Regions from separate parts of the Paenibacillus sp. 1-18 genome, predicted to be linked through region 1. Evidence: riboswitches for the same ligand, from Rfam matches in the RefSeq annotation. Region 1 holds a riboswitch; the other holds the start of a gene.
What was found. A riboswitch is a leader RNA that binds a small molecule or an ion and turns the genes downstream of it on or off. The one in region 1 is predicted to bind S-adenosylmethionine.
Positions count from the first base shown of each region.

Region 1 (16,576 bases):
GGCCGAACGCAAATCTTCAATTAAATCGTCTGTATGCTCGATACCTACTGAGAAACGCAGCAGCCTGTCATCTACCCCCACTGCATCCCGAATTTCTGCTGGTATATCGGCATGCGTCTGCACCGCAGGATAGGTCATCAGCGATTCCACCCCGCCCAGACTTTCGGCAAAGGCAATCAACTTAATATGACGAAGCAAGGGCTCCACATAGCGAGCATCCTTTAATTTAAAGGAGAAAATACCTGTGTTGCCGCTGGATTGTTTGTTTTGTATCTCACGACCCGGATGACCTTCGAGCCCCGGATAAAATACTTCCGCCACTGCAGGGTGAGTCAATAAATAGTTAGCAAGTACCGTCGCATTATGCTCATGTCGATCCATACGCAACGCCAGCGTTTTCATGCCCTTCATTAATTGGTAGCTGTCGCTTGGGGAAAGCACAGCTCCTATAGAATTATGAAGGAAGGAAATTTCGTCCGACAGCTCTCTGCCCTTGGTTACGATCAAACCTGCCAGTACATCATTGTGTCCACCCAAATATTTGGTTGCGCTATGTACCACAATATCGGCACCCAGTTCCAAGGGACGCTGGAAATATGGTGTTAGCAGCGTATTGTCTACAATGGTAAGCAACTTACGTTGTGATGCCCATTCAGCCACCGCTCGAATATCAGTAATCATCATCAATGGGTTCGTAGGCGTTTCTATGAATACAGCTTTAGTATTCGGTCGGCATGACTGTTGGAGTGCTTCAAGATCGTTTGTATCCACATAACTTGCCGTCACACCGAATTTAGATAAAATGCGCTCCAGCAAACGATATGTCCCGCCATAGAGATCCAACGATACGATGAGATGATCTCCCTGTCCAAATAAAGCAAACACCGTTTGCAGCGCCGCCATGCCGGAACTGCATGCAAAGCCTGCATCACCAGATTCCAATACAGCTGAAGCCTCTTCCAGTATCTTTCGCGTCGGATTGGTCGTCCGAATGTAATCAAAACCTGTGCTTTGACCTAGACGAGGATGGCGGAACGCCGTAGCTTGATAAATCGGATAATTAATAGCCCCGGTTACTGGCTCTTCTACTGAACCGATCTGCGCCAATCTGCTTTCGATTTTCCACTGCTTCTCACTCATATGAACCCTCCCATTAACTTCCATATTGGATGTTGTAACCTACGCTGCACAAATGGATGATCAAACACTATACTGCTTCACTACTGCAAGGTGTTGCTGCGGTAAGGTAAAGTTTAAGCCCCTTTTTAAATCTGGGGCCCGATATCGTAAGGCGTTTCTTGGTATACATAATAGTTAAGCCAATTAGAAAATAATAAATTGGCATGCGCACGCCATATAGAGGGCGGTGTGAGTTCAGGATCATCATTGGGAAAATAGTTTTTGGGGACTTCAATATCCAATCCTTTGGCCACATCACGATCGTATTCCCATTTCAGCGAGAGCGGATCGTATTCAGAATGACCAGTTACAAAAATTTGTTTACCATCACACGTGGCGACCAGATACACGCCGGCTTCCTCGGATTCGGATAAAACCTCTAATTCGGCAATGCGATCAATATCCTCCCGTCGAACCTCTGTATGCCGGGAATGAGGAGCATAAAAAAGTTCATCGAAGCCGCGTAACAGCTTCACCTTAGGCTTAATAACCGTGTGTGGAAATACACCAAAGCATTTGAAGTCGAGTCCGTATTTGGGAACACCGAAATGGTGGTATAGACCTGCCTGTGAGGCCCAACAGATATGCATGGTCGAAGTGACATTTTTTTTCGTCCATTCAAAAATTTGCTGGATTTCTTCCCAGTAGTTCACATCTTCAAACTCAAGCTGTTCTACCGGGGCGCCCGTAATAACCATGCCGTCAAAACGGCTGTTCTTGATCTCGTCAAACGTTTTATAAAACATATTCAAATATTCTTGTGATGTATTTTTGGATACATGGGACTTCATGTGTACCAATGTAACGTCTACTTGCAGCGGGGTATTGCCGACGAGTCGTAACAGTTGGGTTTCTGTTGTCTCTTTTGTAGGCATCAAATTCAAAATGGCGATGCGCAACGGACGAATATCCTGGTGATAGGCCAGGCTTTCATCCATTACGAAAATATTTTCGCCCTCCAGCACTTCCTTGGCAGGTAGTGTGTCCGGAATCTTAATCGGCATATAACTCACTCCTTGTTCGGTAAGTTTTGCGAAAATCGTCTGTTGAGATGCCGGGCATATAATAAAAAGACCTTTCTCAGTTAGAGAAAGGTCATATTTGTATCCATATGCGCCTCTCTCATCTGTCAGGGCAGTACGCTTTTATACAAAGCGCACGTCCTGCAAGAATTAGCACCGTGCGATTAGAATCGCCGGTTGCCGGGTATCATCGGGCTAGTCCCTCCACCTGCTCTTGATAAGATTTCGCTATATTCATTTTAGGTTCACAAAGTTCTTTTTTTTAAACACTTTAATGCATCGGCTGGGCTTCGTCAAGATGGGACTTGTAAATTTGTGTCCTTCATTCACATTTTGTCTGCCTTTTCCATAGGTTAAATCATCCCACTCTTATCATTGAAGCTCTTGTCATTGCTGCTGATTCAGCCCATGATTTTGCGCTTGAAAGGCCGTAGGCCGAGCGTTATACTATACAAGTGCTAATAGGCACAAATATAGAGCAACAGTGCAAATTTTGAGTGTTTTCTGCGATACTGTGGCAACCTAAAAAAGAACATTTGTGAGGTGAATCCGGAATGGAAGGCGACCCGAGTCCGAATAGGCGGCGATCCCTGAACAACAGCATAGGAATGACTTCAGCTTGCCGAAAGACGGGACGCCAGGCTCTGCATGCTCCAAAAGCCCTCGGCTTTTGATGGGAATGCACGCTTACCCGAACCGGCTAACTGGCTAACTGAGTCCATTCCTTATGCTTAAGGTACACGTATTTCCGTTGCGACGGAGCATAAGGAGTGACAAATATGAAAATCCGTTTGGTAAACAACGGGGTTTTTACCCCTGTCGAAGAAATTGAAATGGCGCTTACTGCACCAGCAGAAGGCTTTTATTGGATTGATGCTGATGTCGATGATCTGGCAGTGCTCCAGCCTTTATTCTCCATGCATGATCTTGCGGTCGAGGACTGTTTGAGTGAAGAAGAGCAGCGCCCGAAGATTGAAATTTATGAAAGCCATTATTTTATCGTTGTAAACAGTATTCGTTTTGATGATGAAGAAATATTTTTGCGTGCTTTGAACATTTTTCTCGGCCGTCATTTTATCATTACGGTGACCAAGCAAAAAATCAATGAGCTTCGCACCCTTAAGCCTATGCTTTGGGAGCAAGAAGTAAGCCAGCCGGACCGCTTTATGTATCTGTTGATCGACTTGATTGTTGATAATTATTTTTTGGTTGGTGACCGGATTGAAGTTCGCATTGAAAAGCTGGAAGAAGATATTCTAATGCATACGAAAAAGTCGCATTTGAATGAAATCATCGGCTTGCGCAGTGAGATTCTGTGGCTGAAAAAAGTGCTGGGTCCGCAAAAGGAAGTCATTAACACCCTGAACAAACGAGATTTACGACTCATCGACGATCAATTGCAAAAATACTTTAGCGACATTTATGAAAATGCTGTGAAAATTTCGGAGACTTTCGAAACTTATCGCGACTTGATGGGTAACCTTCGAGAAGCTTATCAATCCAGTATTGCCAACCGTGCTAACGAAATTATGCGCGTGTTCACGGCAATTACGACCGTATTTATGCCATTGACGGTTATTACCGGAATATATGGGATGAATTTCGATAATATGCCTGAGCTTCATACACGTTATGGTTATTTTGTTGTCATAGGTATTATGGTGGCGCTAGGTGTCAGTATGTTCTGCATTTTCCGCAAGAAGGATTGGGTTTGAAAAGAAAAGAATGACCAAGGCAGCAGCCGTATCTATTCAGGATATAGCTGCTGCTTTGTTGTATTGCTACGTAATTCCCCCCACACAATCGCTTAACTTTTTTTCAAAAAAAGCCCGTGACCTATTATGCCTTTCGGCGAATAAGCCGTGCTTTCGATTTGTAGTAGGTTATCCTACATGTCGATCTGATGTCTCCTGATGGCGGTAACGGATACGGATTAGGCGCATACGGTCATAAACTTGATCCAGTCCCGTGTCTGCCGCCTTCTCTTCTCCATACACTTGCAGCATGACGGGCTTGAGCAGCGTGTCCCCCAACTCCTCATAGGCAGACCAGATGGCTGCCTGCTCTTCCTCGGATACGTTCACCAGTTCCTTACGGATCAACTTCTCCATATCAAATCCATCCCTGTCCAAATGCTCTACAGCCTCGATCATCTCTCTACGATGCAAGCCTGCTTTCATCCCGATTTGCTCCAGTGAAAGGTCTTCTGAAATACCTTCAATAATCGTTTTTGTCAGGCTAAATTTATTCAGCTCCTGTCTGTACTGATTTTCTTTTTGTTTATACATCCATGATAAAAAAACTTCTTCTTCCAGTGCCTCCGTTACCCAACTCAGTGGAAATGGTGTTGCCCGGTCATTTTGTGTCGTAATAGCCAATAGCTCTTTCGCATATTGCGTCACCTTCCCCTGGCCCATACCGGGTAGCTCCAGCAATTCCTCTTCCGTATGGGGAAGATAAACGCTAATGAGTCGAAGCAGGCGATTCGTAGCGATAAAATAAGGGGCCTTGCGCTCGGCGGCTGCCTTTTGCCTTCTCCACATCGTTAATTGCTCATATACATCATCACGCGGATATAAATCGCTATAACAATACAGCTTTTGCTGGGTTTGTCCTCGTCCTGCTCCTCCCTCTTGATCATGAAAAACCCCATTGATCAAAGGTCTGTAGCCCTCAGCCATTTTGAGCGCCAACTCATGGCGGTACACATGCAGCAATTCTTGCCACAAGCTTCCCTCATACCATAGATCATCGGTGCTTTCATCCAAGCCATGATGCGTACTCCAGCCGGCACTCCATATCCCTTCATGTTGCCCAATCCATACCTGGGCAAAGCTCTCATAGCCATGTTCATTCCGTTTGGACAAGCGGTTCAAAAATGCAATCTCCATATTTATTCCTCCCTGTGTATCGTTGATTACAGTCCGCACAACGCAAAAACACAAAAAAGCACCTATCCTGCGTATTCGCAAGAAAGGTGCTTCCCTTTTTGAGCCGTACTATGCTGTTGCCTATATGATAACCATACCTTGGAGCGTCGTCAACCCAAAAATTCTCAAAGATTTAGCTTTTCCTTTGCCAAAGCAAGAGCACCGCACAATCCGGCATTGTCGCCCAATCCCGGGCTTACGATGTATTGTTCAATGTCCGCAGTCAGACTCGGATGCTGTACGTAGCCGTTCAATAGCTCTTGAAGCTTGCTACGAATGAGCGGGAACAACTGCTCTTGCTTCATTACTCCTCCGCCCATAATAATCTTTTGCGGTGACAGGATTAATACATAGCTCATCAAAGCCTGTGCGAGATAATACGCTTCCATTTCCCAGGCCGGGTGATCAACAGAAAGCTCATGTCCCTTAACCTTCCATCTTTTTTCGAGCGCAGGACCCGCTGCCAGTCCTTCCAGACAATCTCCGTGATAAGGGCATGTACCCTCATAAGTATCCTCTGGATGACGACGCACCAGAATGTGTCCCATCTCTGGGTGAGATAATCCATGAATCAGTTTACCTCCAACCAAAGCACCTGCCCCAATGCCTGTACCTATCGTAATATACAGACAGCTATCCATTCCCTTGGCTGCGCCCCAGATGGATTCACCTAATGCTGCTCCGTTCACATCGGTGTCAAATCCCATAGGTACATCAAAATGCTCTTTCAGCTTGCCAATCAGATTGTAATTCCCCCAATACGGCTTGGGTGTTGTCGTAATATAGCCGTATGTATCACTACCCTCGATAGGGTCAATCGGTCCAAATGACCCTACTCCCAGTGCTTCAATACCCTTTCCTTCAAAAAATGAAATGACATTCTCCATCGTTTCCGCTGGCGTGGTTGTTGGAAAGCTGGCACGCTCCAGTACCTCTCCCCGTTCATTGCCAATTCCACATACAAATTTGGTACCGCCTGCTTCAATTGCTCCCAATACTGTCATTGCTTCTGTTGTCCCCTCTCAATCGTAGTCCGTTTCCCTCTACACTATATTCACCTGAAACGCTCCCAAGGTCAATCCCCTGTTCACAATTGTATATAATCCTTCACATGAATGAATCTCTGCTAATGCCTATATACACAAAAAAAGATGCTAACGTTTCAAACGCCAGCATCCTTACATGTACTATTCCTGAATATACCTATGAAGCATACCTGCCTCATTATGATCCGATGGCAACACCCATCAACGTACATAAGCTTTTCATTTCAAGCTGCTCAAACTTGTCGACAATTTGCACATGATCCAGTGTCAGCAGACAGCTATCCAAAGTACACGCTACAGGTACATTACAATGAATTTCAGCAAGCTTGCGTGAAAGATGCAGCATATCCAGATCACTCTCAATCTTTTTGCGCACCGATGGCGTCAACTGATCCAGGTTCGCCAGAATTCCTTCAATGGAGTCATATTCCTGTACGAGCTTGAGCGCTGTTTTCTCACCAATACCGCGTACCCCCGGGTAATTGTCGCTCGCATCCCCCATTAAGCCTTTGAGGTCCACCACTTGGCGCGGCTTAAGTCCTTTTTCAGCCAACAGCGTCTCTGGGGTATACACCATATAATTGCCGTGGCCTTTTTTCATAATGATGACCCGTGTCCGCTCATCCACCAATTGGAGTAAATCATGATCTCCTGAGAGAACCATCACATCCATGTTTTCATTTTGCGTATAATGGCGCGCAAGCGTACCGATACAATCATCCGCTTCAAAGCCTTCTGCTCCAATGTTGGGAATACCGAGACTGTCCGTCACTTCACGAATCAACGCAAATTGAGGAATCAAATCATCCGGCGCGTCGGCTCGATTTCCCTTGTACGCAGCAAAATGCTCCCCGCGAAAGGTCGTTCCGCCCATATCCCAGCAGCAGATAACATGGGTAGGATTAAACGTTTGGACAGCATCCCAAAAATATCGAATAAAACCATATATGGCGTTCGTTGGCACTCCAGCTTTTGTGCGACGGATATAGCCGTTTGCGGCAGTTGCATAATAAGCGCGGAATAGCAGGGCCATGCCATCAACCAGCATTATGGATTGTTCATTACGTTGTGTCACAGATTGTATTGCTCCCATTCATTCATATTATTTAACCCCAACAGTATACCACATCGCGGAACGGAATTGGGCGTTATTGAGCCCCCCATGCCTCCTCAAATGTTTCCTCTCTGAAGCCTACCGTTACTTTGCTCCCATCTGTTACGATGGGGCGCTTGATCAACCTTCCATTCGAAGATAAAAGCGAAATTTGCTCTTCACGGCTCATGTCTCCGAGCTTGTCCTTCAATTTTAGCTCCTTATATACCTCACCGCTGGTATTGAAAAATTTCTTGAGCTCCAGCCCGCTTTTACTGATCAAGTCTTCCAGTTCCTCCGGTCCGGGCGGTTGTTCAAAAATAGGAATCAGTTCTGTCTCATGTCCCTTGTTTTGCAGCCATTTTACTGCATTACGGCAGGTGCTGCATTTGGAATACTGGTATATTTTTAGTTGGTTCATCGTTAGGTTAATCCTCCATTTTGTTTCTTAACAGCCCCTGCATTTCGGCCATATCAGTCGGTAGAGGAGCATAGAACGTTAGTCGCTCCCCTGTCGCAGGGTGCACCAAGGACAGCTCTGAGGCATGCAGCGCTTGTCGAGGCATCCGGGCATCAAGCTGCTCATATTGCTCACGAGACGCTGCGTCATCCGGTATAGCCCGGTACATTTTATCTCCGATCAAAGGACAGCCGATGTACGTCATATGTACACGAATTTGGTGCGTACGCCCGGATTCCAATTTCAGACCGATACGGCTTCCTTCATCCCAAGCTTCCTCCAGCTTATACAGCGTCAAAGCAGGATAACCATTTGGAGTCACCATTCTCAAATGCGGATCATCTGGGTTACGGTCAATCGGCCCATCCACGCGTCCTTCCTGTTGCTCAGGGCGCCCGTGCACCAAGGCCGTATAGCGCTTATCCACCGTTCCCGCAATCATCTGCTCAGAAATGTGCTGGTGTACATACGGATTTTTAGCTACAACGAGCACACCTGTCGTCTCCTGATCGAGACGATGAACGGGGCGGAACCGGAACAGCTCTCCCTTGGACTGCCAATAATGGACAACTCCGTTAGCCAATGTACCGGTGTAATGTCCATGAGTCGGATGAACAATGATTCCCGCCGCCTTGTTTACGACCAGCAGATGCTCATCCTCATACAAAATGTCAAAAGGAATCGGTTCGGGTAAAATATCATCGGAACGCTCGCGCTCCATCCGAATTTCCACCCGATCTCCAGCCTTTACCTTTACGCTGATATACACTCGTGTCCCGTTCAGCATAATCCCTTGCTCTGTCAGCTTGAGCTTGGAAATCAGCTTACGTGAAATGTTCATTCTTTTCTGTAAAATCGTCTTCAACAGCATTCCTTCCTCTTCAGGAGGAATCATATACACGATAGGTTCATAGTACAAGCTCATCACAAATTCCCGGTTGCCTCCTTATTTGCGGAACACTTTTTTGCTCCGCACATATTCGACATCGGGTACACCCTGACGCACATTCGCTGTGCGGGCCACGACAAAGAAATAATCAGAAAGACGGTTCAAATACCGACGTACCGCAGGATTAATTTCTGTGTGCTTACCCAGTGTGACAGCCCGGCGTTCCGCGCGTCGACAAACCGTACGACAAATATGAAGGGTTGAGGATAATGTACTACCTCCCGGTATAATAAACCGCTCCACCTTCGGGTTTTCCTCCTGACATGTATCAATCCAGCCTTCCAGCCGCTCTGCCAGCTCGTCCTTCACCTTATATTTGCTTTCATTTATTTTGACAAATGCCAAATCCGAGCCGCAATCAAACAACTCCTGCTGTATTTCCTCCAATTGGGCCCGAATATCCGCAAACGTTTCTCCTTCGGCAAAGCTGATTGCTTGTCCTACAAAGCTGTTCAGCTCGTCGATTGTGCCGTATGCCTCTACACGGTCATCATCTTTGGATACCCGACCTCCGATTACCGAAGTTTGTCCCTCATCACCTGTTCTCGTATAAATCCCCATCGTACTCCATCCCCCTTATCATTCCGTAAGTGCTTTCAGCACCTTAATGGCTTCTTCCTTATTGCTGGTGCGTGGCGGCACGGTAGCAAATAATGTTTTTGAGTTATATTTTAAATCCTTAAACATCTTCATCTGCTCCACCGGAATTCCAAACAAATGAGTTTCCATGATCACATCTGTTCCTTCTTCTCCCTGCGCCTTCTTCTTAAATACGCCTCCTTCGAACACACCCCGAGTATACGTATTCTTGTCAAAGGCGTCATCCAACGGCAGATTTGAACCATTCTGTCCGTACAGCTTCATATCCTCTTCCGGTAAAATAAACAGATCATGCTCTCCAGCAGCATATTCAACGACCAGCTTCTGCTGATTATACAGCGGGCTGACTGAAATCTCGATGTTGGGAGCCTGTTCGCCCAGCTTAGCCTTAAGCTTTTGTGTCAGCTCATCCCGAACGACTGAAGCATCCCCTTTATCCATTATAAAAATGGAAAAGCTGTCCTTATCCCGACCGCCACATCCGGCCAATAGTACGAGTGCCAGCATTCCGATCATCAATGGTGTCAGCCTTCTTATCCCTGCTCTCATCTGTACGCCCCCTCTTCCATGCCACTAATATATCATAAGTTGTAAACGCAAAAAAAGAAGGCCCTGCGGCCTTCTCATACCTTCGGCTGAATGCACAGGGTCACACCTTGCACTCCGTACCATACAGCTTCATGTATTCATTGATTTTCAAATCGAGCTTGCAGCTGATCTCGATAACAAGATCAGAGGTGAAGGACTGCTCTTCCTGAAACGTCCGTGTCATCTCATTGCGCAGAAGCAAAATTTCATCTTCCAGGGAAATGTCGTGTCCTATTGAACGCGATGAATGATATCCAACATATGACATAAGCACTCCTCCTGCAATTGAAAAATTGAACTTCCTGCTTTCGATTTCAAATTATAGCATATAAATTTAGAAATAAAAGACTATTCTCTATGATTTAACCATAAAAAAATAATTTTAACCTTCTCTTCTTACTTTTTCTACAAAATGACCGATCCGATCCAGTGCTTCCGTCAGCTGACCGACAGAGGTCGCATAGGAACAACGAAGGTAGCCTTCGCCTCCCAGACCGAACACATTCCCCGGTACAGCTGCAACCTTTGCCTCTGTCAAAAGGCGCTGCGCAAATTCATCCGAACTCAGTCCCGTACTTTGAATACTAGGGAAAACATAGAAAGCCCCTCGCGGCTCGTGACATTCCAGACCAATCTCACGAAACCCCTCAACCATCAGACGGCGACGCTGATTATAGGCTTCCACCATCCGGTCCTTTTCACCCAAACCATTCCGTAGGCCTTCCAGTGCCGCAACTTGTCCCATGGAGGGTGCGCACATAACGGTGTACTGGTGGATTTTGAGCATAGCAGCAATCAGGTCAGGATGCCCACATGTATATCCAATACGCCAGCCCGTCATGGCAAAGGCTTTGGAAAAACCACTGACGAGAATCGTACGATCCATCATACCCGGCATAGAAGCAAAGCTGACATGCTTATCGCCATAATTCAATTCGGCATAAATTTCATCAGAAATAACGATTAAATCATGCTTTTCCACGAGTTCGGCAATCGGGAGCCAATCTTCATAAGTCATCGTAGCTCCGGTCGGATTGCTCGGATAGCATAAAATCAGCACCTTGGATTTAGGTGTAATTTTTGCCTCCAATGCCTCAGCGGTCAGCTTAAATTCATCCTTGGCGAACGTTTCAATACCTACCGGAACCCCGCCCCCAATCGCAGTGATAGGAGAATATGAAATGTAGCATGGCTCAGGAACGAGAATTTCGTCGCCGGGTACGATTAATGCACGCAAGGCAAGATCAATCGCCTCACTGCCACCAACCGTCACAATAATTTCATTTTTCGGATCATAACGGACTTCAAATTGCTCATTCAGATATTCACTAATCGCTTCACGCAATTCTGGTGTTCCCGCATTGGACGTATAGCTGGTAAAGCCTCGCTCCAATGAATAGACGCAGGCTTCCCGCATATGCCAAGGGGTTGTGAAATCCGGTTCCCCTACTCCAAGGGTAATAATATCCTTGTTGCTACCCACCAAATCAAAAAACTTACGAATGCCCGAAGACGGAATTTCGCGTACCAGCGGAGACAAATAGGAACTCATAGCTTTGTTGCTATCGGTAAATGCTTCTGATTTGAGATTCATTATGATCTTCCTTTACGGCGAAATCATCAGACGGTTATCATCCTGATGGTCCTCAAAGATAATTCCGTCCTGCTTGTATTTTTTAAGCGTAAAATTGGTCTTGGTGGACAATACCGAGTCAATAGGCGACAGCTTTTCCGACACAAAATTCGCAACCTCGCGGAGGTTACGGCCTTCAACTTCCACCAGCAAGTCGTATGCCCCGGACATGAGATAAACCGATTTAACCTGCGGATACAAATAGATCCGTTCGGCAATGCCTTCAAAGCCTCTCCCACGCTCAGGTGTAATCTGTACTTCGATCAAAGCAGTAACCTTCTCGTCGTCGACTTTATCCCAATTGACCACAGCGGCGTATTTGACAATCACATGCTGATCTTCAAGCTCTCTAATTGATTTGCGTACATCCTGCTCGTCAACCCCCAGCATAGTAGCCAGCAAAGTCGGTGTTCTTCTTGCATCTTCTTTTAACAATTCCAGTACTTTCAATTTCAAATCATCCAGTTCTGTCATTTTAATAAGGCCTCCATCAAAAGAGATTACTATACATCATACAATACGTACTTTAAACCTGCAAAGAAAAACCGTCCGCCCCGGTAAACCCAGGAGACGGACGGCTGTTAATGGAATTGCTTCAAAACTAAAGTAACCCGTTTACATATAATAAGGGTTGTGTTGATGAGAAGGCTGTCCCTGTTGATGCATAGGCTGACCATATCCTCCTGCAGAGGACGATTTTTGCTGAATGAACTGTTGGCATTCCTGTTGAGTCTTGCGAGCCTCTTGAATTTGTTTATCCAAATCGACGCGCAGTGCCTTGGACGAGGCAGAATACATATTGTTCTGACTCATCAGACGGTACAAATCACCTTGCAGACGAAGCGTATCGTTCGTAAGGTCGGTAAACAGCTGGCGTACAGATTGACAATTGGATTCGGTAGTCGCCGTTGTATACTCCCCAACTGTACGTTTCATATCAGCAAGAATGGTATGGAGCAAGTCTTCTTCGGGCATAAATGACATATTGTTCTGTGGATACATCCTGTCATACCTCCTTTATTGGTGGATGCTAAATTACTGCTGCGGTTGCATAGGAGCAAGCTGTTGGTGCTGTTGAAGAGCGTTGAAGAGCAGGTTCAAGTGGTGTTCGTGTGTTCTCGCGAACTGCAAGCAGGCTTGTTGAATGGCTGGCTGCTGAATAGACGCTGCTGTCGCCGCACATTGCTTGAGCAAAAGTTCTTCATTAGAAATGGAGTCCACGATGTACTCCAGCTCTTTGCCAGTCAAAGGTTGCATGTTCATAGATTGCATAGTCTGTGCCTCCTTAAATGATTTGTTGCACGCTGGTTATCTTGTCCGTTTCGCGAAATACTATGTACGACATATATGAGATACTACATATTGCCTAAAAGGAGTTCTATTTTATGGAACTGATTAGTGGAAATACGTTTTGGTCGAGTACTCTGGAGCAGACGCTGGACTTTTCACCTTTGGCAGAGGATTTGAATTGTGATGTATTGATCATCGGGGGCGGGATGAGTGGCTCACTTTGCTCCAGACTGTTGGGAGAGCGGAATGTAGACACTGTGGTTATTGACAAGCGCAAGCTGGTACATGGAAGTTCTTCGGCGAATACCGGATTGCTGCAATATAGCAATGACAAGACCTTGACCTCATTCATCAATACGTTTGGTGAGACTAACGGTGTGCTGTTTTACCGTATGTGCAAGGACGCTCTGGATCAGTTGGAAAAGCTGGCTGCCACACTGGATATCAATCCTTCCTTTATTCGACGCAGCAGCCTGTACTATGCGAGTACAACGGAGGATGTACAGGTGCTCCAGGAAGAGTACAAACAGCTAACCCGGTTTGGATTCCCAGTGGAATACTGGGATGAGCAGCAGGTGGCTGCCAGGTTTCCTTTTCGAAAACCGGCAGCACTATATACACACGAAGATGCCGAGGTTAATCCATTTCAGTTAGCCCAAGGACTATTTCAATCTGCCAGCCGTCTCGGTGTACGCATATTCGAGCATACGGATGCCAAGCATTTTGAATTTCCGGCGCCCGAAACAACGAAGCCACTGGCTTAATCATATGGAACGCGATAAACCTCCTTCCTATCCACGTCTAAAGCGGGATTTGGAGGTTTTGTATAGTCTTTTCAGACTATTCTGTTTGCTTATGCCAGCGTCTTGTATTGGAATGAGATGTGCCTTGCTTTGTTTTTTGCTCCATTTTTAGCACATTTCGCATAAAAAACCATCCGCCCACCGGCATTAACGCTAGTCCAATTAACAACCAGATCATCGCAGCAGGAGCCTTGCTAATACTTAATACACCCAAAAAAATTAACGTTCCAGTCAATCGGCCGACCATAAGGCATAGCTCACGCAATACAACAAGCTCGACTCTCTGGTTGGCATCTCCTTCACTCGTCCCCATGAGATCAAAGCTCGCAGAGATCATAGGGATTAAATACAAGGGTATGAACAAGGCGGTGCCAATCCCCATGATCAATAGTGTCCTATACTCCATGCGCCACAATAAAGGCAGTAATACAATCACCAGCAGCACGGCACCCAGCAGCATACCGACCGAGCGATAGTGTGGCTTGAGCCATTTGCCAGCAGCCCAAAAGCTGAAAAACGAAACACCTGACGTAATAAGTGAAAATTGCGCCAGCTTCCACTCCTGCTGTGTAACCACATATACAAGCAGTGTAATCAGAAAGGCAAAAACGCCTTCGCGGATGCCCTGTGCAACAAGGGATAACGACAATGGGCGCCACATACTTCCTTTTTGTGACAATCGTTGCTTGGGCTCCTTCCAATTGTACTTTCCTGTCGGCTTGCGCTTACGAAGAAAGAAACTTAACACCACCCCCACGACATAAAACGCCAGGGAAATGCTAAAAATTACGCGATAGCCCGCATCATCCTCCATTCGGGCAATAATCCAGCCTGACAGCCAAGGACCCACAATACCAGAAAACGAGCCAAGCAAACCCACCCAACCGTTAAAATGATCACGGCTTACCCGGTCTGTGACTTCGAAAAAAATCACATTAAACGCCAGCCAGAATAAACCCAAGGCTGCCCCTAACAACATCCCAAGCGGCCATATGTAGTTCACAGCCTGCGGTCCCGTATATAATACGATCAAATAAAATAAGCCGGACATGGCTGTCCCTACGCGCAGAGCATTCATTTTATTATGTTCCTTGACCCATTTTCCAGCCACCCAGACCATAATTCCCAGCGCAATTTGCTGGCTGACATTAAACCAGCCGATCATTGCGTAATCCTGCCTGCTTTTCCACAAATATACGTTAAGAAAAGTGCCGGACAAAGCTGCTGCAAACACAAACAATCCATTCAAGCTTAGCAGCAGAATGGATTGTCCGTTTAGGTTTGATTTCAAATGCAGTTCCCCCTAACCGAAAATCACCCACCAGCTAATTACATACAAGTCAGCTTTCTTTAGGATCTCTTCGATTTAAAATGCCCATAATAAGCTTGGGACTATCCGGGGAAATGCTATTTAATTGTTGGAAATACCACTGAGCTTCTCCAGCATCCGCAGTCGGTCATTTTCTGAAAGCGTCTGCTGAACATGGAAGCAGCTCGGACATACATAAACATTTAAAACAAACGGCAAGTCCAGAACAGGCTGGCCAAGCGCAGGAGAGAGCGACGGGTTAAAGCCTTCTCCGGTTACAGTTTGTGTACCCGCATGCAGCATATATTCACCGCATTGGGAGCATTCAAGAACCTCATCCTGTCTGTCAAGTATTTGTTCAGCACCTTGCTCATAAGCCATCAAATCCGCACCGCTTTCTTCAAATTTTTGCAAGGTATGCAGCACAGGCAGCTTATGAAGCTCATTGTCCTGCAACAATGGAGCGCCCTCTGGCTTTTCAACTACCGCTTCATCCTCTGCCTCATATAAAATATCCTGCTCCTCATCATCACCAAGCTGAATGCTCAGGGTTCGATAGCCCTTTAGTGCTTCCTTCTCATGAGAATGGAGCACCAAGTTGTCAGATGCCGCATGATTGTGCTCATGCTGCGGATAGTCATCCCGATGCTTTACCGTATGTCTGGGTACAGACGCAGAAGCCGACTCAGACTCATCTTCATCATCATTTATGTCTGAATATCCTTTCAGGTCATTATGGCAGTAAGGACACTCTTCTTCAGGTCCCAGTTCTTCATCCCAAATAATTTCCATGTTACACCATGGACAAATAGTCATTTCCAAGCTTTATCATCCTTCCGTTCCAAGCGTATACCAAGCTTTAGTATACAGGATGTGTCAAGTCACACTAGCACCAATGACATAAGATAACGATATCGAAATAATCATGGAGAACAAGCCAACAGCGCGGTTATCCTCCTTAATCTCTTGATCGATAGAAAATACCGGTGTCAGAAACTCAAACAGAAAGTACGCCGCAAGCAACAATAAAAAGCCAACGAACGACCAAATCATCGTATCATATACACTGGACTTGGCTTCCATAGCAAAGCGGAGCACATTGCAAATGCCAAACATTTTCCCGCCCGTAGCCATCGCGACCGAAATATTCCCACGTTTGATCTCTTCCCAGCATTTATACCGGGTTACCAGTTCAAAGCATGATAAAAATACAATCAGCTCCAGCACCGCCACCGAGAAATAGCCCAGCATCATTCCCAACGGATGTGACAGCAATTCATCAATCGCCATCTTCACTTCATCCCTCCCGTTCTACGGAGCTTGCCGGCAGAAGCCGGGAACGCGTAACTCATTCCAATTCAGCAACAGTTACCCCTGTGCCGCCTTCATTGTAATTACCAATGCGATAGCTTTTCACATGCTTATGCTTGCGAAGATATTCCTGAATGCCAGTACGCAAAACTCCCGTACCCTTGCCATGAATAATGTGAACCTGCCCCAGATTGGCTAAAAACGCTTCATCCATAAAGCGATCTACCTCGATCAGGGCTTCCTCCACATTCGCTCCGCGAAGATCAAGCTCATTGCGTATATTATCATCCCGTGTTCGTTTGACGCCTGTCACTGGCTTCTGAGCCCTTGGTGCAGTTGTTTGAGCAGGCTGCAGCAGTTCCA
Region 1 covers NZ_ASSB01000063.1:9,297-25,872, reverse strand. The annotation lists gene L693_RS0104025 (PLP-dependent transferase) at 1-1,140, opposite strand, end outside; gene metA (homoserine O-acetyltransferase MetA) at 1,266-2,183, opposite strand; SAM riboswitch class I at 2,299-2,425, opposite strand; gene corA (magnesium/cobalt transporter CorA) at 2,981-3,916, shown strand; gene L693_RS0104010 (HRDC domain-containing protein) at 4,085-5,092, opposite strand; gene L693_RS0104005 (ROK family protein) at 5,257-6,135, opposite strand; gene L693_RS0104000 (5'-3' exonuclease) at 6,356-7,252, opposite strand; gene L693_RS0103995 (arsenate reductase family protein) at 7,326-7,691, opposite strand; gene L693_RS0103990 (RluA family pseudouridine synthase) at 7,699-8,655, opposite strand; gene L693_RS0103985 (cob(I)yrinic acid a,c-diamide adenosyltransferase) at 8,677-9,240, opposite strand; gene L693_RS0103980 (hypothetical protein) at 9,259-9,828, opposite strand; gene L693_RS0103975 (aspartyl-phosphate phosphatase Spo0E family protein) at 9,929-10,135, opposite strand; gene L693_RS0103970 (aminotransferase class I/II-fold pyridoxal phosphate-dependent enzyme) at 10,250-11,461, opposite strand; gene L693_RS0103965 (Lrp/AsnC family transcriptional regulator) at 11,474-11,974, opposite strand; gene L693_RS0103960 (spore coat protein) at 12,116-12,502, opposite strand; gene L693_RS0103955 (hypothetical protein) at 12,536-12,772, opposite strand; partial or broken gene L693_RS0103950 (NAD(P)/FAD-dependent oxidoreductase) at 12,886-13,521, shown strand; gene L693_RS0103945 (MFS transporter) at 13,631-14,884, opposite strand; gene L693_RS0103940 (hypothetical protein) at 15,005-15,724, opposite strand; gene L693_RS0103935 (DUF350 domain-containing protein) at 15,779-16,192, opposite strand; gene L693_RS0103930 (endonuclease MutS2) at 16,251-16,576, opposite strand, start outside.

Region 2 (16,576 bases), on a different contig from region 1:
GAAATCACCTCATGAGCTGTGGCGCCGTTATTTGCTTGATCGGGAGCTTGTTCGCAAGATGCACCAGATTGCTGTTGAAACAGACTCCTGGTTTTGGGCTTACTCAACAGAGGAATTATATAACAAAGACCGTTGGCCTGATACATTAGACACACAGGAATGGCTCAAATTTGGTTATAATACGGAAAATGACGAAATTCGCCATCAAATTTTACTCCAGCTTCAGGATATGGGAGGACTTGAAATTTCCAACTCCTCAATGACGAATCTGGAAATTAACCCGGCTGGCATATCAAAAGCAAGTGGAATCGCTGAAGTGTGCGATCTGTTGGGAATTACAATGGACCAGGTGGTTGCGGTTGGCGACAGTCTGAATGACCTGGCCGTCATTCAAGCGGCTGGACTAGGTGTAGCGATGGGCAATGCTCAGGACACGGTAAAAGAAGCGGCTGATCTGGTCGTGGCGTCCAACAATGACGACGGTATCGTAGAAGTCATCCGTGATTATATACTTGTTTAAAAGAACGGCTTACTAGAACGTTTTAATAGAACGCATGAGGCTGCATATGGGATGAATGGACAAGAAGGAGGGGGCCCATGGACGTTGTAGGCTGGATTGTTATTGTCGTGCTGTTCATTGTTGGCATGGCCGGGGCGGTATATCCCGTATTGCCGGGGGCGCTCGCTATCTATTTTGCTTTTTTTGTGTACGGTTGGTTTTTCTCGTTTTCTTCATATAGTAAGTTATTTTGGATTATACAAACACTAATCGTGGTTGCACTTTTTGTTGCGGACTATGCTGTTAATGCGTGGGGAGTCAAGCGATTTGGCGGTTCGCGTCTGTCGGCGATCCTCAGCACGGTCGGGATTATTATTGGGCCCTTCGTTATTCCGGCATTCGGCCTGATTTTGGGGCCATTTATCGGTGCTGTGCTGGGTGAGCTGATTGGCAAAGCTCCGCTGGATCGAGCCATAAAAGTAGGCTTCGGCTCCGTATTGGGCCTGTTTACCAGCACTGTGATGAAAGTGATTTTGCAGCTTGCTATGATTTTAGTATTCTTGATTTGGGTGTTATAACGGAGAACTCGTTATTATGATTTGCAGAGACAGAATCGACATGCGGCTCCGCACCGGTGATGGCTCAGGCCATGACTGCTTTCGCGGGGCTTTTGCATGCATGTGAACAGCAAGAAAGAAGGGAACGCATTTTGTCCAATAAAGAAACATTCCTTAAAGGCACGCTTATTTTAGCTGCCGCCGCCTTGGTGGCCAGAGTGCTTGGCCTGGTACAGCGTGTTCCATTGGAGCATTTGCTCGGTTCCGTGGGGAACGCCTCGTTTACCATTGCGAACAATGCTTATTTGATGCTGCTAACTGTGGCTACAGCCGGCATTCCTAGTACATTAAGCAAAATGGTTTCGGAGCGCTATGCGCTGAACCGGCCTTCGGAGGCGCGACGTGTGTATCATGCGGCTTTGTTATTTGCGGCCGTGGCAGGCATTGTCATCACTGCGGTGCTGTATTTTGGAGCGCCTTATTTTGCTAAGCATGTAGCAGGGGTTCCACAGTCCGCTTTGGCTATTCAGGCTTTGGCACCAGCCTTGCTGTTGTTTCCCGCCATTGCCATGATGCGCGGGTACTTCCAAGGACGAGGCAATATGACCGCAGGCGGAATTTCACAAATTGTGGAGCAGGTTGCACGGGTGGCGACCGCTATTATACTCGCTTTTATTATTTTGAAGCTGGGTTATGGAGACCGTGAGGTTGCGGCCGGGGCATCCTTTGGGGGTGTCATGGGGAGCATCGCCGCACTGGCGGTTATGTTGTACTACACGGTGAAATTGCGTCGCCAGGATCACAAGGATCGACAGGAGCAATTCCAGGAGGAAAGCTCCGCGCTGCCGATGCTGCGCATTTACAAAGACATTTTCACCCTGTCTATTCCCATCGTATTGTCATCCCTGACGGTTCCGGCGGTCTATTTTATTGATACGTCGATTGTGGTTAGACTGCTGTCTGGTCAGATTGGATTGGATCAGGCCACTACCCAATTGGGTTATCTAGGGTCGCGGGCACAAAGTGTGGCGGGAATTCCGCCGATTTTAGCCATTGCGCTTAGCACATCGCTCATTCCGATCATTTCGGCGGCTTTTGCCCGCAAGGATGAACGCCATTTGCAAAATCAGATGACGCTGGCCTTGCGTATCTCTATTTTGACCGGAATGCCGATTGTGCTGGCTTTATGTGTAACCGCCTATTCCATTAATGGCTTACTGTTCAGCTCGCTTGGAGGAAGCGGGATTATCGCTGTTTTAACACTTGGGACGATATTCCAGATTACAATGATGACGTCCAACTCAATTTTAATTGGTATGGGCAAGCCGCGTATTTCAATGGTTAATGTTATGTTTGGTATCTTGGTTAAATCTGTGGCAAGCTGGCTGCTGGCTAGCTGGCTTGGAATTTATGGCATCCTTGCTGCGACCGGATTATGTTTCCTCGTGATAACGCTGTTGAACTTGAGAGTGCTCAAAGGGATCGTTTCCTTCTCCATCATGGGCCGACGCTGGGCAGGTTTTTTGGTGACAGTCGTAGTCTCGGGAGCCATCGGATACGGTGTGAATGAAGCTTGCATTTTGCTGGTTCATCTTTTGCCTGCACGCGTGGCCTTCTTAATCGCATGCTGTATTGCCGGAGCGGTTGTACTGGTATGTTACCTGATCCTGCTGGTTGTGCTGGGTGTGCTTCGCAGAGACGAGCTCGGCAATTATCCACGTATATTGCAAAAGGTACTGCGTCCGCTGATGCGTCTTCAGCGTGAGTCTTCAGGACAACAAGGCTAAGAAGCATAGATAGCTTTCGGCTTTGTTAGTGGAAAGGCCGCAGGCTGGCATGGGTGTCGTGGGCCATTGCTGTTTTTTGGATGCTATGGCGATGCTCATGCCGCATAGCAAATAACAGTGGTCGTCTTGGCTCGCTCAGATGCCCGAGCGTGGAGCCTGCCTGAAACCAGTCGTAACGGGGAATTGGATCATAAGCCGTATCCGACCAGACGGCGTTCAATTCCGGGCTGTACAGACGTTGTCCTGGCAGTAGCCATTCATGGGCTAAAAGCGTTGCGCTCTCTTTCGGAGAATGCAACGCTTTTTGTTCGTTCGGGGTAAACAGTCCGGGCCAATAGTCGCTACGAGAACCCGTATGCGGCACGCTGGCAACGAATGCTGACACTTGATCCAGCACCTGCTGGTGACCGAACAGGATGGCATAAAGACTTTTCCCAAAGCCAATTCGCTCGTCCAGATGGCCAAAACGCTCCATCACAAGTCCTGCGAGTCCGCCGTTCAACCCAAGTGGGAATATCACCTGGTTGAGCTGAAGCCAATCATGCAAATAAAAGCCAGGCTTGTGCATTACAAATTTTTGAAAATAAGGATCTTTTACAACGCGCCCCTCAATATAGTTTTGTTCGTTAATAATGAGAGCAACGGTCAATAGAGAGCTATCCCGCCAAGCCCAGAAGCGTTCCCAAAAGGGTCTCATGAATGGCGATACGTGAAAATAGGGCAATAAATGAAAGCAGCTTCGCCCCAAATGACGGCTGTGCATGTAAAGTTGCAGCTGCGGATAAGCATCCTGAAAAATAAGGGCGTTGCAGCGCTCCAGTAGCCGATATAGCCACTCCTTTTCCTGCTCGTTGAACAGATTGCCGATCAGGCTGCCTTTGAGATCGGTCATATTATAACCGCCATTACGAGAAACGAGATGAGCCAATAGTGCCCAATGCAATTCCGGATAGCCACGATAGCATTCGAGGTAAGCTGCAGTTCGTGTGATGTTGCTGCGGTTCTCGTGCGCAGTAGCGTTCTTGATCTGCTCCAGCAGCTCACAGTCTGTTTCGCATAAGGGCATATTCAGAGAAGAGGGGCGCGTAGCTGGTCCGTTCGTCATCATTAGCGCTTCAGCTTCATCCATTGCGGCCTGTGCGGCATGATAATCCCATGGCAGCTCACGCAGTGGATAACGCAACTTGCGGGATTCAGTCCAGGCCGCCCGTTTGCCCTCCCAAGCCTCCTCCGCAACACGCGGAACAGAACCGAGTAGCTTTAGCCCGCCTTGAAGCTGCTTTGTTGCTACATGGAACCATTCGGTGAGAGACATGTCTTGATAACCTCCTTTCACGGTATTCAGATTCACTCCGGTATATGCATTAGTATGCCCAAAACCGTACTTGTCTTATCAAAAGCGTTGTTTAGCGTTACAATAGAGGAGTAAGCTCTTTTTTACAACCGAATCTAAGGAGGAAAAATGTATGCAAAAAATCGTCTCTCATGAAGACTTTAATAAGGCAATATCAACTTCTGGCGTAACCGTGGCTGTGTTTAAGGCGGACTGGTGTGGGGATTGCCATTTTATTGATCCGTTTATGCCTGATGTAGAGCAACAATATGCAGACAAGCTTACATTAATTGAAATTGATGTAGAGCAGGCCGAAAGCGTCAGCCAAGAGCAAAATGTGTTGGGTATTCCCAGCTTTATCGCTTACAGCGAAGGGCGCGAGCTGGTACGTCTGGTCAACAGACTGCGTAAATCCCGTGAAGAAATCGAGCAATTTTTGGATCGGGCTGTTGAAGTTCACGCTAACCTGGCCAAATAATGGATGCAGTATATGCATGACTCCGAAGGGAACCATAATCATCAAGACAATCAGAAAACCGCCTCCTGATAAAGGAGGCGGTTTTCTTACGGACACGTTCACATTTTGTCAACAAAACGCGTATGTCAAGGAACGATATATCAGTTATAATTACTTTAAGTGATCATTTCACAACATATATAGTGAATAAATATTATATTTGGAAGGATACGGGTGAGTTCTTTGAATAACAAAATCAGAATATTAAAGTGGCTGGCACTCGTAACATGTATTGTCATGTTTTTGGCTACCTTCGGTGGAGGTGTTGTGACGCGGACCGATTCGGGACTGGGCTGTGGACGGGACTTCCCGCTTTGCAATGGTAAGCTGGTTCCGGCACATACGATCGCATCCCTTATTGAGTTCTCTCATCGCTCCGTAAGTGCCATGGCCGGGATTCTTTCTATCGCCTCATTTGTCGGCTTTTTGCTGTTTATGAAGCACCGGAAGGATTTGCAGCTATTCTCGCTGTTAACGCTCATGTTTGTCATCATACAAGGTGCGATGGGGGCGTTGGCTGTCGTCTTCTCCCAATCGGCGGCAGTCATGGGACTTCATTTTGGCTTTGCGCTTATTGCATTTGCCAGTGCGACCATGATGACGCTGGGGGCCTGGCAGGAGCATGCGGATTCACGCTACACCCCGCGTCTGATTCCTGGGTCTGTCAGTCGGGGCTTTCGTAACTTTATATGGCTATCGACGATTTATACCTATATTGCTATCTATTCAGGGGCGTTGCTCAGTCACTCGGTCATCCAGAAGGTTATAAATATCGGGGGCTTTATATCTCCACTGCTGCTTCATCAGATATCAGCCGGTCTGCTGTTCGTCATTATCTTGGCCGTGGGTCACTACTCATACCGCTATCACCCGAATCACCGGGACATTCGTACATTGGGAGCTGTTTCGGTACTGCTAATAACACTCCAGGTCATTATTGGAATTAGCTTGCTGTACGTTACCAGACCTGAAATTTACATGTTTGTCGTGCTAGGACATATGCTGGTGATTGCATCGTTGTTCTCCATTTTGGTTTATCTGAGTTATCGTGTATGGCAATTGTCGCCGGATCGCAACCTTGTTCCGGCGCAAATCCAACGTACCTAAGCATTTCTTGGATAGTCAAACGGATATTTTGCCCAAGGGGCGTTTAAACACGTATAATAGCATATAAGAAACAAACCAGGCCCACGAGTTTCTCGAGGGCTTGATTTGCTTAGGAGGAGTCGTCAGTTGATCTACCAGAATTTGCGCCAATTCATTGAAGCGCTGCGTAAAGAAAATCATCTTAAAATTATAGAAGCGCCTGTCGATCCTTATTTGGAGCTGGCCGAGATCCATCGGAGAGTGATTGAGGAAGAAGGACCGGCACTACTGTTCACGAATGTAAAAGGAACTCCTTTTCCGGTAGCTAGTAATCTGTTTGGTACGAATCGTCGTGTAGACATGGCTTTTGGTCCTCGTCCGGAGCAATTGATGGATGCGATTGTTGGAGCGACCAAAACCCTGCTTCCACCTACCCCCAAAGCTTTATGGAATGAACGTGGCCTCATTAAGGACATGCTAAAAGTAGGACTGAAAACGGTATCCCATAGCGAGGCTCCTATATTGGGAGTTCGGCGGACAGAGGCTCCGCTGGCTCCACTGCCTAGAGTCACGAGTTGGCATGAGGATGGAGGACCGTTCATTACGCTTCCGCTCGTATATACCGAAAAGCCGGGGCATTCCAAGGATCATAATCTCGGTATGTACCGTATTCAGATTTATGATGATCAGACGACAGGAATTCACTGGCAAATTCATAAAGGCGGCGGCTTTCATTATCATGAAGCCGAGCTGCGTAATGAGCCATTGCCTACAACGATAATCATCGGTGGACCGCCTGCTCTGATTGCATCTGCGATTGCTCCGGCACCGGAGAACCTGCCTGAGCTGTTGCTGGCCTCGCTTATCATGGGAGGCAAGCTGCCGATGACAGAAGACCCGCTTGGTGGTCACCGGATTCCGGCAGAGGCCGAATTTGCGATCAGTGGCTATGTACCGCCTCATGAACGCCGTCCGGAAGGACCGTTTGGCGATCATTTTGGCTACTACTCATTACAGCATGATTTCCCTGTATTTCATGTCAAGCATATGTATCACCGCAAGGATGCTATATATCCGGCAACCATTGTAGGTAAACCACGTCAGGAGGATTACTATCTCGGCGAATTTTTACAGCGTCTGTTGTCGCCTGCCTATCCGCTTGTGATGCCCTCAGTCAAGTCCTTGTGGGCTTATGCCGAAACGGGCGTACATGCGCTGGCAGCGGCCGTTGTGCGTGAAAGCTACTCCCGTGAAGCGCTGGTATCTGGCTTTACCATTTTGGGCCAAGGCCAATTGTCATTAACCAAATTCCTGATGCTGACAGATCGGGTTATTGATTTATCCGATTTTAACCTGCTGCTGGAAACGATTCTGGAGCGATTTAATCCAGCAAGGGATTTGTTCATTTTCAATCATACGTCCCACGATACACTTGATTATACGGGCCGCAAGCTGAATCACGGCAGTAAAGCGATTCTGATGGGCGTAGGCGAGCCGATACGTGAATTGCCTCGTACCTATGAGGGAGGAGACCTGCCGGGTATTCGTGAAATTAAGCCGTACTGCGGAGGCTGCCTTGTTGTATCAGGTGCGTCCTTTGAGCAAGAGCCAGAATTGGCAGCGCGTGTATTGGAGCGATTAGCTGCGGGTGAGCAAGAATGGCCGCTCGTCTTTATCGTGGACGATGCCAAAGAAGTGGTTCGCTCCCAAGCCTCGTTCCTGTGGACGGTATTCACACGCTTTAACCCGGCTACGGATATGTACGCCGACAGCGAAGTGCGTTTGCATCACCTGAACTATAAGCTGCCGATTGTAGTGGATGCGCGTATGAAGCCAGGCTACCCTGATGAAGTGTTGCCACGTGAGGATATTGTTAAGCTTGTAGATCAACGGTGGACGAGTTATTTCGCTTGACGCCCTAATTCATTGAACAACCGGATTTTACATTCATAAGGAGGCGTGAGCATGATACGCAAGCTGCTGGGCGAGCCGCCACGTGTGAGCAAGGGCGTCCTGCTGGATGCCATGAATAGCATGTCAGACATGTTAAACCTGCTGGAGCGGCAAATTCAGGCCAGTGGTGATCCGACCCACGATTTTCGTAAAGCAGATATTTTGACACGCGGTCTGATGTCCTCTCTGGACGAGCTGGAGCAGAGCCATCATGCTGCCGCCTTTTTCCGTATGAAAGTGAAGGCCGGATACGCTGAAGATATGAGCGAGGATGAAAAATCCGATTATGCATTGTATGTTTTCTTTTACAAGGATGGGTTTGTGCGAGTATTCTCCATTCTGGATAAGCTGGGTAACTGGATGAATGATCTGTATGATTTAAAAACGGGGCAGTATAAGGCGCATTATTCGTATTTTACCGTGCTGCGGCAGCTCAAGTACCTCAAAATGCATCCTGTATTGACCGATAATTTGATTGATATTAAGGACACATACACCGATGCCATCAATCGCCTGCGTAAGCGGCGAAATACGGAGATACACTATATGAATACGGAAATGCAGGATGATCTCTGGCAACGGCATCGTGCTTTGTACGGCAAAATACAACTGGAAGATCTGGATCATCATCTGGAGGATTTGCAGCAGGGCTTGGATATGGTGTGCCGGTCGTTAACAAACGTTTTTTCTTATACAGCGAAACAATGGGAGAACCGGGCAGTGCGTCCATAATTATGTTAGAAAATATCCTTTGACAAAGCTATGTAAACTATCTATACTGAAATCTAGTTTCAGAAAAATGCTTGAATTATGATTCTAAATACAAACTTAACGAACAGCTAAGGCTGGAGTTTAACATATTTTTCTTATCCAGAGAGGTGGAGGGACTGGCCCGATGAAGCCCGGCAACCCGTTTTTTCCCGGTATAACACACCGGGAGGGAACATGATGGTGCTAATTCCTACAAAACCGCTAGAGTTATAGCGTTTTTGACAGATGAGAAAAGGTTCGCATAGCGGGGCCCTTTTCATTCTGTGAAAGGGGCTCTTTTTGTATAAATCGCTTAATTTGTGTACACAAATTGAGCGATTATACATCCTAGAGATGAAAGCTGATTAAAAGGATAAGGAAGAGTAGAGGGGGTCGCAGCACGTTGATAGAGCTTAAGCAATTAACCAAGCATTATGGCAAAGGGAACCGACGCGTTAGTGCGCTGTCCGGGTTGAACCTTTCTATAAAGCGTGGAGAAATATTTGGAGTTATTGGTCACTCCGGAGCAGGGAAAAGCACGCTGATTCGCTGTATTAATTTATTGGAACGGCCCACTTCAGGTGAAGTATGGGTGGATGATGTCAATCTCACCACTGTGAGTCAAGCCCAGTTACAGAAGCAGCGCCGAAAAATCGGAATGATTTTTCAGCATTTTAATTTATTATCATCGGCGACGGTATATGACAATATTGCATTTCCGTTGCGTCTGGTGAACACGCCCAAGCAGCAGGTGGACAAGAAAGTTCGAGAATTGCTGGAACTCGTTGGGCTGGAGGAACACAGTGGAAAATACCCTTCACAGCTTTCAGGGGGACAGAAGCAGCGGGTAGGTATTGCGCGGGCGCTTGCCAGTGATCCTCATGTGCTGCTGTGTGACGAGGCTACCTCAGCGCTTGATCCGCAGACGACAGGGTCGATTCTGAAATTGCTATTGGATATTAACCAGCGCTTTAATTTAACTATCGTGCTGATTACGCATGAAATGCATGTCATTCAAAGCATATGTGATCGAGTCGGCGTGATTCATCAGGGCGACATTGTGGAGCAGGGGCCGGTGGCGGAAGTATTCTTGAAGCCACAGCATCAGGTTACCAAGGACTTTATCCAACGGGAGTCTGAGCATGCCGAGGAATTGCAAGCAGCAATTGCGGCCGCGGGTGGCGGCGAATCGGCACAGGTAGTACGAATTTCCTTCTTGGGCAGCAAAACGTACGATGCGATTCTTTCGCGTACGGCCCGTAAGACCGGCGTTGATTTTGCGATTTTGCAGGGAACCATCTCCACCATCAAAAACGTACCCTATGGACAGCTCATCGTTCGTTTTGAAGGAAATCAGGAGGATATTGAGCATACGCTGCGTGAAGTGTCCGGGCAAGGACTTGATGTGGAGGTGATCGGACAATGAGCGAACTCGATTTTTCGCAAGTGAGTTGGGAAGAACTGTGGAATTCTACGGTGGAGACCCTTCAGATGCTTGGGGCATCCGCGCTGTTCACTTTTATTATTGGCTTGCCGCTTGGTATACTATTGTTTCTGGCGAGCCGCTCTTCGTTGACTCTGATGAAGGTGGTATACATTGTACTATCATTTATCGTTAACATTCTGCGTTCTGTACCATTTATCATTTTGATCGTTGCACTTATTCCTTTTACACGATCGTTGGTAGGTACCTCGACCGGGGTGCTGGGTACCATTCCGCCATTGGTCATCGGGGCTGCCCCTTTCTTCGCACGTCTTGTCGAAACATCGCTGCGTGAAGTGGACAAGGGCGTCATTGAGGCCGCGCAAGCTATGGGCGCCTCAACTGGGCAAATCATCCGCCGGGTGCTGTTGCGTGAGGCACTGCCGGGATTGCTCGCCGCATTAACTATTACCGTCGTTACACTCGTATCCTATACGGCGATGTCCGGTATGATCGGGGGCGGTGGTCTGGGTACGCTGGCTATCAACTACGGTTATTACCGTTATGAAACGGCTGTAATGATCGTTGCCGTCGTGCTGATGGTCGTACTGGTACAACTGCTGCAAATGGCAGGGGATCGTCTGGTACGGCATTATACTCGAAAATAGGGAAACCATATAGATATCCTTATTGATCAGGCATCTGAATCCTGAACATTACAAACTATTGGAGGGGTAATAACATGAAGAAATGGGTATTGGCCGTATTAAGCTTGGCATTAATTGCGGTGCTGGCTGCTTGCGGCACGAAGAGCACGACATCTGATGCATCAAAAACAACTGGAAATACGGGCGGTGCACCACGCGAAGTTGAGCTGAAAGTAGGCGCTTCTCCTGTGCCGCATGCGGAAATTTTGGAATCGATCAAACCTCAGCTGGAAAAAGAGGGCATTCGTCTTCAAGTCGTTCAGTTTAACGATTACGTACAACCCAACGTACAGTTGTTCGACAAGCAGCTGGATGCTAACTTCTATCAACATGTACCTTACCTGAATGTAATGAACAAAGAGCGTAAAATGAATCTGGTGTCTGTAGGTGCCGTTCATCTGGAGCCATTCGGTATCTACTCCCAAAAATATAAAAAACTTGATGAAATTCCAGATGGCGCAACCGTAGCTATTCCGAACGATGCAACCAATGAAGGTCGTGCATTGCTGCTGTTAGCCAAACAAGGTCTGATCAAGCTGAAAGACGAAAGCAATATCGAAGCTACAGTAAATGATATTACTGAAAACCCGAAAAAATTGGATTTCAAAACTTTGGAAGCGGCAATGCTGCCACGTCAGTTGCCTGAAGTGGACATTGCACTGATCAACACGAACTATGCTCTGGAAGCAAATCTGAATCCAACCAAGGATGCATTGGCACTGGAAGACAAGGATTCTCCATATGCGAACGTTTTGGTTGCACGTCCTGATAATAAAGATTCCGAAGCGATTCAAAAGCTGATGAAAGCTTTGCAATCAGCGGAAGTTAAAAAATTCATTGAAGATAAATATCAAGGCGCGATTATCCCGGCATTTTAAGTAGGGAGTGTAAGCGCGTTGAACAACGCAAACCCCAGATCTCTTGAACAAGAGGACTGGGGTTTCTTTTTTCCTGGAGTTGTAGGCGAAGCCTAAATATTTTATACTTGGGGGTGACCGTTCTCTGTGAAGAGGAGGAAAACTGTTGAGAGACAAAGTCGCACTCATAACAGGCAGTGCCAAAGGTTTAGGTAAGATGACCGCTCTGCGTCTGGCTGATGAAGGCTGTGATATTGCACTGAATTATGTGCATAGTCAAGCTGAAGCCGATGAGCTAAAGCGGGTGATCCAGTCTAAAGGAGTACGCTGCCTTTCTTTACAAGGAGATATCTCCATTCAGGAGGATATCACGAGGCTGATCAGCGAGGTCGAGGATCGGCTGGGCGGTGTAGATATTATGGTGAACAATGCCGGACCGTTCATCCGGGAACGCCGTCTGTTTGCGGATTACAGTGTAGCCGAGATTCATGCCATGATACAGGGAAATCTGGTCGGTACCATGCTGCTGGATCATCTGGTATTGCCTCATATGCGTAGCCGGCAATGGGGACGTATTATTCATTTTGGCTTTGGTCATGCTGGAGAAGCGAGGGCTTGGCCGCATCGTGCTGCCTATGCAGCCGCCAAGGTGGGGCTGGTGTCTTTCACAAAGTCACTGGCTGTGGAGGAAGCTCCGTATGGCATTACGGTAAATATGATTTGTCCCGGGGATATCCGGGGAGCGAATAAGGAAATGTCTATCGCCGACGTCATCGGCATGCAGGATAAAGAGACACCACGTGGACGTCCGGGGAGTGGAGAGGACATTGCACGAGTGATCGCCTATTTGTGTCAGGAACACTCGGATTTTATAACAGGCAATATTATGGATGTGTCGGGAGGGCTGGACCCGATTCGGCCGACCATTTAAGAGTTGGATTCGGTAGATGCAGTACACAAAAAAGAGTCTTGAGCTTCGTTACCGAAGTCAAGACTCTCATGATCATTATGCAACAAGCATTAGAATACTTGTACCACTTCTTGGACGCCGTCGACTTCTTCGAGAAGAGCGCGCTCAATCCCTGCTTTCAGCGTGATTGTGGAACTTGGGCAACTACCGCAAGCGCCTACCAGCTTCAGCTTAACGATGCCGTCTTCAACGTCAACCAGCTCAACGTCACCGCCATCGCGTTGCAGGAACGGACGGAGCTTATCCAGTACATCTGCTACTTCGTCATACATTTGAACGCTTTGTGTTTCGCTCATTAGAATTCAACTCCTTTCCTATACCTTATTTATTATATTACAAAGCGGGCCAAATTAAAATGCCCGTCAGCCAAAGCAGGTGAAAAAATGTTAAGACCTATCATCGAATTTTGCACCAGTAATATGCATTTTGGCACCGATGAAATTATGTCCAGGCTGGAGCAAAATCCAGATTATGATGTAATCGAATACGGCTGTCTTAGCAATTGTGGTCAGTGTAATGCTGAACCCTATGCGATGGTCAACGGCGAGATTGTTTCCGCAGATTCAGCAGAGCTGCTGTATGAAGTGATTATAAACAAGATCAAGGAAGCCGAAGCATGGGATCAGCTTGATTTGGATTGAAATGCAAGAAGACCTGCTCCGAGAGCGGGTCTTCTTGTGATTATATAGACATTGGGTCAGCCAAAATGGCGTTTGGACTTCCAGAGCACACCGCTCTTAAGCAGGCGCGGTACACGCCCACGCAATGAGGTGCTACCCATAAAGCCATAGCCGAACCCCGCCTTCTTGCCAAGTGCGCCTAATGTGCCGCGCAGCTTCAGAGGATGAGGGTGAGGCGTTTGGCCCTTCCACAGGTCGCGTACAATGTGTGCAATCTGCTCGCCCTGCACCTCTGCCGCCTGGGCGCTTGGCGAGTAGGGAAGACTGGCACAATCCCCAACCACGTACACCTCGGGATGATCCGGTATCTGATAATATTCGTTGAGCACGATGCGGCCCTGTGGGTCTTTAGGAACGGCCAAATCCTGCACCATTTTTACCGGTTGAATCCCGGCGGTCCATACAACTGCATCGGTTACAATCTGCTCGTCATGGTTGTAAATAGCCCCCGGTTCAATACGGGAAACCGCAACATGGTTGAGTGCATTTACTTGGTGCTCCTTGAACCACGCGTGTACGTAGGCAGACAAACGTTGCGGAAATGCCGACAGCACCCGCTCGCCCCGATCCATAATGGTAATATTTAAATCTGAACGGCTTTCACGTAATTCCGCAGCAATTTCAACACCGCTCAGACCGCCGCCTACAATATGAACATGTCCATAAGGCTTGATTTCATTCAAGCGCAGATACGTTTGACGGGTATGGTTAAAAGACTGGATCGTGCAGCTATACTCTTCAGCCCCTGGTGTATTGTGAAAACGGTCCGTACAGCCCAGCGCAATCACAAGCTGATCATAGAGCAAAGGCTCGCCATCCTGAAAATGGACGATTTTATTCTCCAAATCCATTGAGGTGACTTCCCCATATTTGCGAATCAGACGCTGCTCATCGGGAAAATGCACTCGCAAATCAAAATCAGATACCGTACCCGCCGCGAGAGCGTAGTATTCTGTTTTCAACCCCTGAAAGGGCATCCGGTCCACTAAAATAAGTTGAACATCGTCGGGAATGTGTTTGTCCAGCAATTCTTTGGCAATGGTAAGGCCGCCGTAGCCGCCCCCCAGAATAACGAAATTTTTCATCAAAATCCGCCGTCCTTTCGCTGCCGTGTCCCCGGCAAATGGTCTGGAGCCTCATCAGAAAAGCAAGTTCGTCTTCTCGCCGTATCAAGATTTGTTACGTAAAAGTTAATTAACGTCTTACTCCGGCGACATACGAATTCAACACTCCGATCAGACACGAGTTTATTATTGTTGTAAAACCCGGAGTCTGGTCCGCCTGTGGCAGGCAAACCAGAGTATTCCGAGACAGCTTGACGCTGCATGGTGTGAGTAGTGGGGATGAAATGCTCGCGGGAAATTTGAATCCAAAAATACATGTAATTGAGAATTTCTAATCGAAAACTTCAATTTCGTTATAGAAGGTATCCCGTTCAACCGGGATGCGTCCTGCACCTTTGACCAGCCAAATCAGCTCTTTACGGGTCAAACCGGCTGGAGTCAATGCACCAGCGGCATGGCTGATTTGCTCGCGCACAATCGTGCCATGGACGTCCGAGGCGCCGAACGTAAGCGCGACCTGCGTCAATTGCGGGCCAATATTAATGAAGTAGGCTTTAACATGATCGATATTGTCCAGCATCAGGCGGCTGATCGCAATGGTTTTGAGATCCTCATAAGCGGAATTGCGGCGCATGATGTTGGCATTTTTGCTTTTCGGCTGCATAGATAGTGGAATGAATACCATGAATCCGTTCGTTTCGTCCTGCAATTCACGAATTTGCAGCATATGCTCAATACGATCCTGATACGATTCGACCGAACCGTACAGCATGGTCGTATGGGTTCTCATGCCGAGATTGTGAGCCGTGCGATGTACTTCCAGATAGCGGTCCACGTTGGCCTTGGAAACATGCATTTTCTTGCGATATTCGTCGGACAAAATTTCTGCGCCACCGCCTGTCAGCGTTTTAAGCCCAGCCTTTTGCAGTTCCTGAAGCACCTCTTTGATACTCAAGCCGCTAATACGTGTGAAAAAATCAATTTCTGCCGCAGTATAGGCTTTCAGTGTAACGTTAGGATATTTTTCATTTAGCGCCTTCAATGAGTCTACATAGTATTGGAAAGGCACATGATTATTATGACCGCCGACGATATGGAATTCTCTTACACCCGGATGAATATGCTGCTCTACATAATCAATCATTTCCTGCCCGGACAACGTATAAGAGCCGTCCTCCCCCTGATCCTTGCGGAAATTGCAGAACGCGCAGCGCGCTTCGCATACATTGGTGAAGTACAGGCTCATGTTTTCAATAAAATAAACCTTTTTTCCGTTTTTGCGTAAATTCGCTTCGTTAGCCAACTGACCCAGTGTGAGAATATCGTCAGTTTCATACAAATATATACCGTCTTCAAGGTTCAAACGAATCCCGTTCTGTACCTTTTCTACAATCTCCGCCATTCTGCGGTCTGTAAAGGGTGTAACTAATGTGGACATGCCCATTCCTCCTTCAAGTTGCTCTGTGCGAGGCTGTCCGCTTTGATCAGCGGCGTAAGCGCTTGATGCACACAGGATGTCCCGTTCCGTCGGTACGAACCCGGCAGCGCGGATATATGATATGTGAAAAATGTTACAATGCCAGGCTACAATGATGAATGTCTCAAAACATCGCCATTGAAATGACAAATTTCCGACAGTTTCTTTTACACACTCTTCACCTATTATAAACCTCACCACACAGGTGATCAATACAAATGAGTATAAAAACAGGTCTTTTATCCCGTAGGGGAAGGACATTCCATGACTTGAGCACCTGCAAATAGTGGAGTATACTGAAGGAGAATATGAAGTAAAAGAGGAGGATGGAGCCATGATTAACATCACCGATTCCGCTGCTGAACGCTTGAAGGAAATGCTGGAGCAGCAGGAAACGCCGAATATGTTTTTGCGTCTGGGTGTTACGCCAGGTGGATGTACCGGATTTTCGTACGCCATGGGCTTTGACGACAATGAGACAGATCAGGATATATATATGAACGTACAGGATATGAAAGTAGTAGTGGAAAAAGAAAGCATTCGCTACCTGGACGGACTGGAAATCGACTTTGAAGAATCCGGGATGTCTGGCGGCTTCACGATTCATAACCCGAATGCCGTAGCTACATGTGGCTGTGGTTCAAGCTTCCGTACACGTGATGATGCAGGGAAGCCAAGCGAAGAGCCTTGTTAGTCGAAAAATAATGAGCATCAATAATCCAAGAATCTGTGTTTCAGGATTGCTAATTTTTCCCTCCATAAACGATATAGTTTCTACTATAACGTTATGGAGTTTTTTTTATGAGTTAAAGAAGTTTGAAAAGCGGATATAGATATAGCCGTCAGGCTGACTTTAGGAGCGCATAGGATTTTATAGTTCAGTATATAAAAAACTTGGAAGTATTTCTGCGGGAAG
Region 2 covers NZ_ASSB01000337.1:36,201-52,776, forward strand. The annotation lists gene L693_RS0122015 (Cof-type HAD-IIB family hydrolase) at 1-520, shown strand, start outside; gene L693_RS0122020 (DUF456 domain-containing protein) at 598-1,077, shown strand; gene L693_RS0122025 (putative polysaccharide biosynthesis protein) at 1,209-2,843, shown strand; gene L693_RS0122030 (DUF2515 family protein) at 2,869-4,158, opposite strand; gene L693_RS0122035 (thioredoxin family protein) at 4,310-4,654, shown strand; gene L693_RS0122040 (COX15/CtaA family protein) at 4,868-5,800, shown strand; gene L693_RS0122045 (UbiD family decarboxylase) at 5,927-7,693, shown strand; gene L693_RS0122050 (Cthe_2314 family HEPN domain-containing protein) at 7,745-8,464, shown strand; SAM riboswitch class I at 8,596-8,735, shown strand; gene L693_RS0122055 (methionine ABC transporter ATP-binding protein) at 8,886-9,908, shown strand; gene L693_RS0122060 (methionine ABC transporter permease) at 9,905-10,573, shown strand; gene L693_RS0122065 (MetQ/NlpA family ABC transporter substrate-binding protein) at 10,648-11,490, shown strand; gene L693_RS0122070 (SDR family oxidoreductase) at 11,636-12,400, shown strand; gene L693_RS0122075 (NifU family protein) at 12,490-12,735, opposite strand; gene L693_RS0122080 (YuzB family protein) at 12,823-13,080, shown strand; gene L693_RS0122085 (NAD(P)/FAD-dependent oxidoreductase) at 13,137-14,204, opposite strand; gene mqnE (aminofutalosine synthase MqnE) at 14,515-15,621, opposite strand; gene L693_RS0122095 (HesB/IscA family protein) at 15,995-16,354, shown strand.
Region 2: it holds a riboswitch for S-adenosylmethionine, as region 1 does, so the genes downstream of both, L693_RS0122055 (methionine ABC transporter ATP-binding protein) here and metA (homoserine O-acetyltransferase MetA) in region 1, are expected to answer to the same signal.